Regions from separate parts of the Cupriavidus sp. 01L43 genome, predicted to be linked through region 1. Evidence: predicted binding sites of a transcription regulator. Region 1 holds the regulator's gene; the other holds the start of a gene.

Region 1 (6,515 bases):
TCCGGCCATATCGGCCGCAAAGTGGCGGCCACGCTGGCTTCCACGGGTACGCCGTCGTTCTTCGTGCACCCGGCCGAGGCCAGCCACGGCGACCTGGGCATGATCACCCGCGACGACGTGCTGATTGCGTTCTCCAATTCCGGCGAGACGGCCGAGCTGCTGTCGATCGTCCCGATCGTCAAGCGCATCGGCGCCGGGCTGATCTCGGTCACCGGGAACCCGGAATCGAACCTCGCCAAGCTGTCCGATGCCCATCTGGACGGCGCCGTGGCCCAGGAGGCCTGCCCGCTGAACCTGGCCCCGACGGCCAGCACCACGGCGGCGCTGGCGCTGGGCGACGCCCTGGCCGTGGCCGTGCTGGACGCGCGCGGCTTTGGCGAGGAAGACTTCGCCCGTTCGCACCCGGGCGGCGCGCTGGGCCGCAAGCTGCTGACCCACGTGCGCGACGTCATGCGCACCGGCAACGGCGTGCCCGAGGTGCGTGAAAACACCCCGCTGGCCCAGGCACTGATGGAAATCACCCGCAAGGGCCTGGCCATGACGGCCGTGGTGGACCCGGACGGCCACGCCATCGGCGTGTTCACCGACGGCGACCTGCGCCGCCTGCTGGAAACCCCGCGCGACTGGCGCACCGTGCCCATCGGCGAGGTCATGCACCGTAACCCCCACGTGGTGAACCAGGACCAGCTGGCCGTGGAAGCCGTGCAGATCATGGAAGCGAACCGCATCAACCAGCTGCTGGTGGTCGATGGCGACGGCAAGCTCGTGGGCGCGCTCCACATCCATGACCTGACCCGCGCCAAGGTCATCTGAGCGGGGCCGGCGATGCGCGACTTCTTCGGCAGGATCTCCGGTCTGGTCATGCGGCTGCTGCCGCTGCTGCTGATGGCGATGGTCGCCGGCAGCACGTTCTGGCTGGTGCAGATCAACTCGCCCCATGAGGACGAGGCCGCCCAGAACCGCGCCAAGCGCCATGAGGCGGACTACTACATGGACCGCTTCTCGGCCACGGAACTGGACACGACCGGCGCCACCAAGATGCGCTTCACCGGCGTGAAGATGATCCATTTCGAGGACGACCAGACCTACGAGGTGACCACGCCGGCCATGCGCGCCTACCAGCCGGACCGCCCCCCGGTCACGGTCAACGCGGACCGGGGCGTGATGAACTCGGAGGGCTCGGTCATCGACCTGTACGGCAATGCCTTCCTGGTACGGCAACCCGGCGTGGATCCGTCGAAGGACCCGCGCATGACCGCTGCATCGCAATATTTCCAGTTGCTGGTCAATGACGACATCGTCAAGACCGATAAAGCGGTACAACTCACGCGCGGCCCGTCGGTGATGACGGCCAACGGACTGGTCTTCAACAATGTCACGCGCGAAGTACAATTGCTCGGCAACGTACGCGGCACCATCGTCATGAATCCGCCGTCGGGGCAGGCCCGGACCACGCAGTAAGCACAACAACAAGCACGCCAGGCGCCGGCAACGGATCGCCCGTCATTCTCTCAGCTGACCAACATGACCCCATCCCTGACGACGTTGTCCTGTCGCCGCATCGTGCCCGCCCTGGCGGTGGCAATCGCCGCGCTCGGCGCGACCCTGGCCCAGCCGGCCCTGGCGGAGCGTGCCGACAAGGACAAGCCGCTGGTGCTGGAGGCCAACAACGCCAGCTATGACGACGTGAAGCAGATCTACACGTTGACCGGCAACGTCGTGCTGACCAAGGGCACGATGGTGCTGAAGTCGGACGCCGCGCAGATCCGCACCGACCCCGAGGGCTACCAGTACGCGGTGGCCACGGCCAATCCGGGCCGCCAGGCGTATATCCGCCAGAAGCGCGACGGCGTGGACGAATACATCGACGGCTGGGGCGACCGCATCGAGTACGACGGCAAGCAGGAAATGTCGAAGCTGATCGGCCACGCCCGTGCGGCGCGCATCGCCGGCGCGAAGACCGTCGACGAGATCCGCGGCGCCGTGATCACCTACGACAGCCGCAACGAGTACTACACGGCTGCCGGCGGCGACAACAACACCTCCACCGGCAACCCGTCCGGCCGCGTGCGCGCCGTGCTCTCGCCGCGCGCGGACCCGGCCAGCGGCGCCGCCGCGCCGCCACCGCCGCTGGAACTGAAGCCGGCGCCCGCGCCCGGCAAGCCCTGAACCCCGGACGCGCCCGCCGCGTCACGCATGCATTGACCTGATGAACGACTCCGCCACGCTCGCCCCGAACGCCTCCGCAGCCCCGTCGGCCGCCCGTACCGACAGCAGCACGCTGGTCGTGCGCCACCTGAAGAAGCGCTACGGTTCGCGCACCGTGGTCAAGGACGTCTCGCTGGACGTGAAGAGCGGCGAGGTGGTCGGCCTGCTCGGTCCGAACGGCGCCGGCAAGACCACGTCGTTCTACATGATCGTGGGCCTGGTGGCACTGGATGAGGGCGACATCGTGCTGGACGACCAGCACATCAGCGGCCTGCCGATCCACGAGCGCGCCCGCATGGGCCTGTCCTACCTGCCGCAGGAGGCCTCGGTCTTCCGCAAGCTCAACGTCGAGGAAAACATCCGCGCCGTGCTCGAGTTGCAATTGGAGAAGGGCAAGCCGCTGCCGAAGGCCGAGATCGAACGCCGCCTGGATTCGCTGCTGGATGACCTGCAGATCGCCCATCTGCGCAACAACCCGGCGCTGTCGCTCTCCGGCGGCGAGCGCCGCCGCGTGGAAATTGCCCGGGCGCTGGCCTCCGCGCCGCGCTTCATCCTGCTGGACGAGCCGTTCGCCGGCGTGGACCCCATCGCCGTGGGCGAAATCCAGCGCATCGTGAGCTTCCTGAAGGCGCGCAACATCGGCGTGCTGATCACCGACCACAACGTGCGCGAGACGCTCGGCATCTGCGACCACGCCTACATCATCAGCGAAGGCACGGTGCTGGCCGCCGGCCAGCCTGAGGAAATCATCGCCAACGAGTCCGTGCGACGCGTGTACCTGGGCGAAAACTTCCGCATGTGACCCATCGGCCGCCGCGTGCGGCCGCGCTTCTCCCGGCCTCCACGGCGACAGCCGGGGTCGATCAGGAAGTCAGAGCGATAGGCGATAGCAATTTCCGTTCCATAGTCGGAAGGATGCGCATAGAATAGGTCGCATGAAACCGTCGCTTCAGCTTCGTCTCTCGCAACATCTGGCATTGACCCCGCAGCTGCAACAGTCGATTCGATTGTTGCAGCTCTCGACGCTTGAACTCCAGCAGGAAGTGGAACAGGCGCTGACCGAAAATCCCCTGCTCGAACGCGAAAACGACTGGATCGAAAGCCCGCTGCGGGTAGCCGCCGATGGCTCGGTCAACCTCCAGAGCGCCCCCGCGCCGGCCTCTTCCGAGCCGCAGCCCAACGGCGATGCGCGCACCGACGGCGCGTCCGGCGGTGAGGACGATAACTACAACGACAACGGCAGCGAGGACTACGGCAGCGACTGGAGCCTCGACGACTTCGCCCGCCGCCCCCAGGGCGACGAGGACGAAAAGTCGCCGATGCAGTTGCGCGATGCCGAACCCACGCTGCGCGAGCACCTGATGGGGCAGTTGGCCCCGCTGAAGATCTCGGTGCGCGACAAGGGCCTGGCCATCTTCCTGATCGAATCGCTCGACGATGACGGCTACCTGAGCGCCTCGCTCGAGGAAATCTGCACCGAACTGCCCGAGGAACTCGAATTCGAGATCGACGAAGTCCACGCGATCCTGACCCTGCTGCAGAGCTTCGACCCGCCCGGCGTGGGCGCGCGCAATGCCGCGGAGTGCCTCAGCCTGCAATTGCGTCGCCTGAAGCACTCGCATCGTGAGCTGGCGCTGACCATCGTCAATCATCATCTGGAACTGCTGGCCGTGCGGGACTACACGCGGCTAAAGAAAGCGCTCCAGGTGGACGAAATAGCACTGAAGGCGGCACACGAACTGATTCGCTCGCTGGCGCCGTATCCGGGGCACGCGTTCAACCGTCCCGAGGCCGACTTCGTGGTGCCCGACGTGTTCGTGCGCAAGAGCGGCAGCGGGTGGATCGCGGCGCTCAATCCGGATGTCATGCCACGGCTGCGCATCAACGACATGTATGCGCAGATCCTGCGCGGCGCGAAGGGCGAAACGGGGACGGCAGGCCTGCAGCAGAAGCTTCAGGAGGCGCGGTGGCTTATCAAGAACATCCAGCAACGATTCGATACGATCCTGCGTGTTTCGCAGGCAATTGTGGAACGTCAAAAGAACTTTTTCACGCATGGCGAAATCGCGATGCGCCCCTTGGTTTTGCGGGAAATAGCCGATACACTCGGTTTACATGAGTCGACCATTTCCCGGGTCACCACGAATAAGTACATGGCCACGCCCATGGGTACTTTCGAGTTGAAGTACTTCTTTGGGAGCCACGTCTCTACGGAGACTGGCGGCGCGGCCTCCTCCACGGCAATCCGCGCGCTGATCAAGCAACTGATAGGAGCCGAAGACCCCAGGAATCCTCTTTCCGACAGCCGGATCGCCGAACTGCTGGGTGAGCAAGGCTTCGTGGTCGCACGCCGCACGGTGGCGAAATACCGCGAAGCGCTCAAGATCCCCGCAGTCAATCTCCGCAAGACTTTGTAGCCGAGCCGCAACCGCCTGCCTGGTGCGGCTCTTTCAGAAGGAGAAGCGCTATGAACTTCAAGATCAGTGGACACCACCTCGACATCACGCCCCCGCTGCGTGAGTATGTGGAAACGAAACTGGAGCGAATTGTCAGGCATTTCGATCAGGTCATCGGCGTGAGCGTGCTGCTATCGGTGGACAACCACAAGGAGAAGGACCGGCGCCAGTACGCGGAAATCAATCTGCATCTGAAGGGGAAGGACATCTTCGTCGAAGCGCATCATGAAGATCTGTATGCGGCGATCGACTGTCTGGTCGACAAGCTCGACCGCCAGGTCATCCGCTACAAGGACCGCGTACAGGGCCACGATCGCGAGGCGGTGAAGTACCAGATGGCCGCCCAGCAACTGACGCAGCAGTAGACACCTGCAGGCAACCGAAAACAGAGCGGTTGCCGACCCTGCAGAGGACTGAAAAGAAGAGCTCAAGCCGCGCAATCAGCGCGGCTTTTTTGATGGGCGCGCGCCATGGCAGTGACGGTGCGGGCACCTGGAATGTTTCGTTACCTTATTGCCACGCCGGAGGGCGACCCGGGGCACCCGGGAGCGGTCAAAATGGGAACAAGTGTTCGCAAGCCGCCCGCCTCGGTGTATGCTCCGCCATACAAATAACGACAGGACGGCCCCGGGACACCCCGGGTGGGCAAGCCGGCCGGCACGTCGTGGCACCGCCGCGACCCCGGCGCTGCATCGCAAAATCGCGGTGGAGCCCTGCTCTATAATGGCCGGACGCTCCAATGCGGGCGTCCCAGACAAGATCTCGGTACCAAAGTTTCGCCCCGAATCCGGCGGGACGGCCTTCGCGCCCCGGCCCGCTAACCTGACTTCTCGCGCATCGCCCATGAATCGTTTGGCCAAATTGCTGCCACCCGGCAACATCCATCTCGACGTCACCGTCACCAGCAAGAAGCGGGTGTTCGAGCAAGCCGGGCTCCTGTTCGAGAACAACCATGGCGTGGCGCGTGCTACCGTGACCGATAACCTGTTCGCGCGCGAATCGCTGGGTTCCACGGGTCTGGGTGCCGGCGTGGCCATTCCGCATGGCCGCATCAAGGGTCTCAAGCAGCCGCTGGCCGGCTTCATGCGCCTGGCCGAGCCCATTCCGTTCGAATCGCCGGACGGCAAGCCGGTGTCGCTGTTGATCTTCCTGCTCGTGCCGGAACAGGCCACGCAACAACATCTGGAAATCCTGTCGGAAATCGCCCAACTGCTCTCGGACCGCGAGATGCGCGAGGGCCTCGCCACACTGCCCACGTCGGAAGCGGTGCATGATCTGCTGACGCAGTGGCACCCCTGACTCCCGCCCCAACGGCCGCCTGAAACGGCCTGTCCGCCCCCGAAAGTCATACGCGCATGGAACTCACCGGCGTCACCTCGCAGTCGATCTTCGACGACAACGCAGCCGATATCAAGCTCTCGTGGGTTGCTGGCCTGGAAGGGGCCGACCGGGCCTTCGACGTGGAATTCGCCCGCGAAGCCACCTCGGCGGCGGACCTCGTCGGCCACTTGAACCTGATCCACCCGAACCGGATCCAGGTGCTCGGCAAGCCGGAAATCCTGTACTACCAGCGCCTCGACGACGAGCCGCGCAAGCGCCAGATGGGCGAGCTGATCCTGCTCGAGCCGCCGTTCCTCGTCGTGGCGGACGGCATGGAGCCGCCGCCAGACCTGGAGCTGCGCTGCACGCGCTCGTCCACGCCGCTGTTCACCACGCCGGTGTCGTCGGCGGCTGTGATCGACCACCTGCGGCTCTACCTGTCGCGCATCTCCGCCCCGCGCGTGACGATGCACGGCGTGTTCCTCGACATCCTCGGCATGGGCGTGCTGATCATGGGCGAGTCCGGCCTGG
Region 2 (6,515 bases), on a different contig from region 1:
GCTGGTGATGGGCCTGGCGCCGATACTCGCGCCGCTGATCGGCGGGGCCGTCCTCTCTGCCCTGGGCTGGCGCGCGATTTTCTGGATCCATTGTGGCGCGGCCGTGCTGATCCTTTGGTTCGTTCACGCACGGATGGAGGAGTCGCTCGATCCGGCGCACCGCCGCACGCTGCACCCGGGCACCGTCTTGCGCAACTACTGGGAGCTGCTGCGCGACCGCGAATTCCTGGGCTACTCGCTGGCGGCCGGCTGCGTGCAGGCAGGCATGTTCGCCTATATCGCCGGTTCGCCGTTCGTGCTGATCGAGTTGCATGGCATCGACCCCTCGCACTATGGTTTCGTGTTCGGGGCGAACGCGTTCGGGCTGATCGCGATGTCCCAGATCAATACGCGCCTGGTGCGTGCGCGCTCGCTCGACGCCGTGCTGGGCATGGCCCTGTACGCGCCGCTGCTGGCCGGCCTGATGCTGGCCGTCGCGGCGCTGGCGGGCATGGCCGTGCTGCCGGTGCTGCTGGTCGGCTTCTTCGTCTTTCTGGCGGGAATGGGGTGCATCACGCCGAATGCGTCGGCGCTGGCGTTGGCGCACCAGAGCCATCGCGCGGGCACCGCGTCCGCGCTGATGGGCACGCTGCAGTTCGGATTCGGCACGCTGGCTGGCGCCGCCGTCAGCGTATGGCACGACGGTACCGCGCTGCCACTGGCCGTGGTGATGGCGGTGTGCGGCTGCAGCGCGGTCCTGCTGCGGCGCTACGGGCGGGCCGGCGCGGCCGTGCCCGCCTGATCAGGCGGCCTGGTTGGCGGGCGTCGCCGGCGCCATCGGCATGGCCGGCGCGGGCTGCATGACCACCATCTGCGCCGGCATCGGGGCGGCAAATCCGGCTTGGCCAAAACTCTCGCGAATCACGCGGTTGGTATCGAAATAGACCTGCCAGTAGTGATCGTTATGGCAGTAGGGCCGCACGGCGAGCACCGGGCCGACCAGCGTGAATTCGAGGATTTCCACGTCCACCGGCGGTTCCGCCAGGACGTTGGGAATCGCGCCGATGCGCTCCTTGAGCAGTGCCACGGCGGCCATCGCGTCGGTCGAGCCGGCCAGCTGCGCCTTCAGTTCCACGCGCCGGTAGGCATTGGCGGTGAAATTCTGGATGGTGTCCGAGAAGATCTTGTTGTTGCCGACTACGGTCAGCACGTTGTCCGGCGTGTCGAGCGTGGTGGCGAACAGGCCGATCTCCCTGACTGTGCCGGTCACGCCGCCGATGGTCACGAAATCGCCCACCTTGAACGGCCGCAGCACCACGAGGAAGGCGCCGGCCGCGAAATTCGCCATCAGCCCCGACCACGCCATGCCGATGGCCACGCCAGCCGCCGCAATCAGCGCCGCGAAGGTGGTGGTCTGGATGCCGAAGTAGCCGAGGATGCCGATCACCAGCACCACGTTGAGGGTGACGGTGACGATGGAGCCGACGTAGCGCAGCAGCGTGGGGTCCACCTTCTGCCGGGCCAGCGAGTTCTGGACCAGCCGGACGACGAAATGGATCAGCCAGCGGCCGATCACCCAGAAGGCCAGCGCGGCCAGGATCTTGACGCCGAACACGGTGGCGTAACCGACGATCAACTCGCGAAAGCTCTGCAACGAAGAGGTATCCATGGGGCATGCTCCTGTTAGGCAAGGGCATTATTGGCCTCGTCGCGGGCAAGTTCAAGTTAATAATTTCGCGAAAATCCGCCGTTCGATATGCGCAAATAACAAAGCGGCCGGAACGCTGTCCGGCCGCTTTCTCCCAGTCCCAACAAGGGTGGATTACCAGTTGGTCTCGCGCTCCGGGGTGGCCGAAATGCGGTGCAGGGTCAGGTCCGCGCCATTGAACTCGGCTTCGGCATCCAGTCGTATTCCGACGAATTTCTTCAGTGCACCGTAGACCACCGTGCCGCCCACCAGCGCGATGACGATGCCAAGCGCCGTGCCGATCAGCTGCGCGACCAGCGACACCCCGCCCATGCCGCCGAGCGCATGGGTGCCGAAGATGCCCGCCGCGATGCCGCCCCAGGCGCCGCACAAGCCGTGCAGCGGCCAGACGCCCAGCACGTCATCGATATGCCACTTGTTCTGGGCCAGCGTAAACAAATAGACGAACAGCACGCCGGCCACCGCGCCGGTGATCAGCGCGCCGAGCGGATGCATGAGGTCCGAGCCGGCGCACACGGCCACCAGCCCGGCCAGCGGGCCGTTGTAGGCGAAGCCGGGGTCGTTGCGGCCGGCCCACCACGCCGCCAGCGTGCCGCCGGCCATCGCCATCAGCGAATTGATGGCCACCAGGCCGCTGATCTTGTCCACGGTCTGGGCGCTCATCACATTGAAGCCGAACCAGCCCACCGCCAGCACCCAGGCGCCGAGCGCCAGGAAGGGGATGTTCGAGGGCGGATGCGCGCTGATGCGGCCGTCCTTCGAGTACCGGCCGCGCCGGGCGCCCAGCAGCAACACGGCGGGCAGGGCGATCCAGCCGCCCACGGCATGCACGACGACCGAGCCTGCGAAATCGTGAAACGGCGAGCCTGCAACCGAGGCGATCCAGTCCTGGATGCCGAAGCGGTTGTTCCAGGCGATACCTTCGAAGAACGGGTAGACAAAACCTACCAGGATGAAGGTGGCGACCAGTTGCGGATTGAATCGCGAGCGCTCCGCAATGCCTCCCGAAATAATCGCCGGAATGGCCGCCGCAAATGTGGCGAGGAAGAAGAATTTCACCAGTTCATATCCGCTCTTTTGTGCCAGGACTTCGGCACCGGACATGAATTGCACCCCGTACGCCACCGTATAACCGACAAAAAAGTAAGCAATCGTGGAAACGGCAAAATCAACAAGGATTTTCACCAGTGCATTCACCTGGTTTTTCTTGCGCACCGTGCCGAGTTCCAGGAATGCAAATCCCGCGTGCATGGCGAGTACCAGGATGGCGCCGAGCAGGATGAACATCGCATCGGCGCCCGTTTTCCAGTTTTCCATTGCTACCTCAATGCTCAAAATGGGAGCACGAGTATGCAAATTCCGTTCCAGACAGCGATGCAGAATGGGGAAAATAGCGCCGAGGCGGTGCGTGGCGCACTGGTGTGGCGTTTCCGGGCGAGTTGTCGGATCAACTATTGCGCGCAGCGGCTGCGCCGCCGTACGAGCCACGCCTCATTTTGGATCGCCATGCGCCAAAAGCGGGCGTATGGCGCGCGCGGTGCGATCCAGAATGGTGCGTCCTCGCCCGGGGGGAGGCCGACGAAGCGCGGCCCCGTGCATGTGCGCCGCACGATACGTGTCGGGCCGAAAAAGTGACGATTCCATTTGGGGAAAAGAGGGGTAAAACCCCCGCTAAGTCTTGCCAGAGAACGTTTTCCGGCCGTTTTCGTTGCTTCGGTGCCACTGGGGATTGCCCAAGGCGCAAAGGGCAGATTAGACTGCGCCGATCGGTAATTTGCCGGCAGGCAGATGTCCGGTGACGACGACCAACAAGGGAAATCTAGCCATGAATAAAGGTGAACTGGTATCGGCCATCGCCGCGGAAGCAGAACTCAGCAACGCCGCCGCCGAGCGCGCGCTGAACGCCGCGCTGGACAGTATCAAAAAGGCAGTGGCCAAGGGGGACTCGGTCACCCTGGTGGGGTTTGGTAGCTTCAGCTCGGGCAAGCGTGCTGCCCGTACCGGCCGCAATCCGCGCACCGGCGAAACGATCAAGATCCCGGCCGCCAAGACGGTGAAGTTCTCCGCCGGCCAGGGTTTCAAGGACGCCGTGAACAAGAAGAAGTAAGCAAGTTCGCGTTCTTGAAAGTACGGAAAGCGGCCTTCGGGGCCGCTTTTCTTTTTGGGCCATGATGTCCACGCGCGGATTTGCCCATTGGCGCGCCTCGTCGGGTTACACTGCCCGCGCCTCAGGCTCGATTTCTGGATTTTCTGCGATGAACGATTTGTCCCACCAGCTTTCCATGACCGTGCTGATGACGCCGGACATGGCCAACTTCTCCGGCAACGTGCACGGGGGCACCATCCTGAAGTACCTGGACATGGTGGCCTACGCCTGCGCCAGCCGCTACGCCGGCCGCTATGTGGTCACGCTGTCGGTGGACCAGGTGATGTTCCGCCAGCCGATCCACGTGGGCGAACTCGTCACCTTCCTGTCTGCCGTGAACTACACCGGCCGAAGCTCGATGGAAATCGGCATCAAGGTGGTGACTGAGAATATTCGCAGCAAGGTGGTACGGCATACCAATAGCTGCTACTTCACGATGGTTGCCGTGGACGACAACGGCGCGCCAGCCGAGGTGCCGCCGCTGCAACCGCGTGACGAGGTGGAGCGCCAGCGCTTTGCCGCCGCCCAGCAGCGCCGCGCGCTGCGCCAGGAAATGGAGCGCCGGCACGACGAGATCAAGGGTTCGGCGGACTGACCATGGCGAACATCCGCATCGGAATGATGGCCGTCGCCGGCCTGTGGGCGCTCTCCGGCATCACGCAGGCCGAGGAAATCGGCAGCGTCAGCACGAATTTCCGCGTCACCGGCTCCGACAAGGTGGTGATCGAAGCCTATGACGATCCGCAGGTGGACGGCATCACCTGCTACGTCTCGCGGGCGCGTACGGGCGGCATCAAGGGCTCGCTCGGCATGGCCGAAGACCCGCCCGAGGCGTCGATTGCCTGCCGCCAGGTGGGCCCCATCACCTTCAAGGGCCCGGTCAAGGCGCAGGAAGACGTGTTTTCCGAGCGGATGTCGATCCTGTTCAAGACCCTGCACGTGGTGCGCGCGGTGGACCGCAAGCGCAACACGCTGGTCTATCTGACCTACTCCGACCGCATCGTCAGCGGCAGCCCGCAGAACGCGGTGACGGCGGTACCGGTGCCGGCCGGGACACCGATCCCCGTCAAGTAAGCCTCAGCCCCTCAGCCCCTCAGCAACCTCAGGCTTCAAACAGCTTGCGCAGATTCGATTTCAGAATCTTCCCATTGGGATTGCGCGGCAGCATCTCCCCGCTGACGATAATCCGCACTGGCACCTTGAACGCCGCCAGCTGCTGCCGCACGAAATCCTGCAACTCCGCTTCCGTGGCAGCCATGCCCGGCTTCAGGCTCACCACCGCACCGGGCTCCTCGCCCAGCGTGCGGTGCGGGATGCCGACCAGCGCCGCATCCATGATCGCCGGATGGGCGTACAGCGCGCTTTCCACCTCGATGCAGTAGATGTTCTCGCCGCCGCGGATCAGCATGTCCTTCATCCGGTCGACGATATAGAGGAAGCCGTCCGCGTCCAGCCGGGCGACGTCGCCAGTGTGCAGCCAGCCATCGACGAAGGTCTTGGCCGTCGCCTCGGCCTTGTTCCAGTAGCCGTGCACCACGTTCGCGCCGCGCACCATCAGCTCGCCGGTCTCCCCCAAGGGCAGCGCGCGCCCGAAGCCATCGTCGATCTTCATCTCGCCGATCGGCAGGGCCGGGCCGCTGCTGTCTGGCCGGAACACGTACTCTTCCGCGCTGTGGCTGGTGAAGGTGGCCGAGGTCTCCGTCATGCCCCAGCCAATGCCGGGCGCCGCGTGCGGAAACACTTCCTTGATGCGCCGCACCAGTTCCGGCGAGGCCGGTGCGCCGCCATAGTTCATGTTCTCCAGCGATGACAGATCGAAGTCGCCGCGCCGGGGATGCTCGATGATCTGCCAGGCGATGGTCGGCACGCCGCCGGCCCCCGTGCAGCGTTCGCGCTCGATCAGCGCCATGGCCTGGAGCGTGTCCCAGCGATGCAGCAGCACGATTTTGCCGCCCGTCGCGAGTGCGCCATTGAGCACTGACATGCAGCCCGTGACATGGAAGAACGGTACCGCCAGCAGCGCCGCCTTCTGCGGGGCGTTCGGATCCGGCTCGGGCACCGGCTCGCCGCGCCGCAGCAGGTTGCGCAGCGGGCTGAACTGGGCCGCTACGGCCACGGAGGTGGCGTTGCGGTGCGAGCCCACGGCGCCCTTCGGCTTGCCGGTAGTGCCCGAGGTGTAGAAGATCGTCGCGTCCTCGTCCGGGTCCAGCGGGATGGCCGGCAACGATTGCGAGGGCAGGCCGTTCCAGGCCGACGACGGGCCGATCACCGATTCGAGCGTAGCGATATGGGCGTCGCCCGTGATTTGGGAAAAGTCGCCGCTCTCAGGCAGTCGCGACACATAGACGCGCTCCAGCGCCGGGCAGGCCGGCAGGTGCTCGAGGATGCGGCCGAGCCGCTCGTTATCGACGATGGCGATCCGGCTGCCCGAATCGGCCAGCCCGTATTCGAGTTCGGCGCCCGTCCACCATGCATTGAGCGGCGTGACGATGGCCCCCGCCAGCAGCGCGCCGAAGAACGCCACCGGCCATTCGGGCAGGTTGCGCATGGCCACGGCAACGCGGTCGCCCTTGCGTACGCCGTCCCGGATCAGCTGGTGCGCCAGCGCCGTGGCGGCCAGTGCGAACGCGCGGTAGCTGACGCGCTCGTCCTCATAGACGACGAAGGTCTTCTCGCCCCAGC

The links. Region 1 encodes sigma-54, which starts transcription at its own class of promoters, with help from an activator protein. Its sites were predicted from a motif close to TGGCANGNAANCTGCTTT; they were not measured.
Region 2: a site for sigma-54 is predicted at 3,037-3,054, ahead of AC1DP9_RS21110 (ammonium transporter). Genes of this name have one in related genera too.

What each region holds. Positions count from the first base shown of each region.
Region 1 is NZ_JBFTSH010000003.1:13,026-19,540, forward strand. It holds gene AC1DP9_RS06915 (KpsF/GutQ family sugar-phosphate isomerase) at 1-813, shown strand, start outside; gene lptC (LPS export ABC transporter periplasmic protein LptC) at 826-1,461, shown strand; gene lptA (lipopolysaccharide transport periplasmic protein LptA) at 1,525-2,169, shown strand; gene lptB (LPS export ABC transporter ATP-binding protein) at 2,210-3,010, shown strand; gene AC1DP9_RS06935 (RNA polymerase factor sigma-54) at 3,144-4,625, shown strand; gene hpf (ribosome hibernation-promoting factor, HPF/YfiA family) at 4,676-5,029, shown strand; gene AC1DP9_RS06945 (PTS sugar transporter subunit IIA) at 5,508-5,963, shown strand; gene hprK (HPr(Ser) kinase/phosphatase) at 6,020-6,515, shown strand, end outside.
Region 2 is NZ_JBFTSH010000014.1:77,064-83,578, reverse strand. It holds gene AC1DP9_RS21120 (Bcr/CflA family multidrug efflux MFS transporter) at 1-781, shown strand, start outside; gene AC1DP9_RS21115 (mechanosensitive ion channel family protein) at 782-1,648, opposite strand; gene AC1DP9_RS21110 (ammonium transporter) at 1,802-3,004, opposite strand; gene AC1DP9_RS21105 (HU family DNA-binding protein) at 3,513-3,794, shown strand; gene AC1DP9_RS21100 (acyl-CoA thioesterase) at 3,943-4,428, shown strand; gene AC1DP9_RS21095 (CreA family protein) at 4,431-4,907, shown strand; gene AC1DP9_RS21090 (class I adenylate-forming enzyme family protein) at 4,936-6,515, opposite strand, start outside.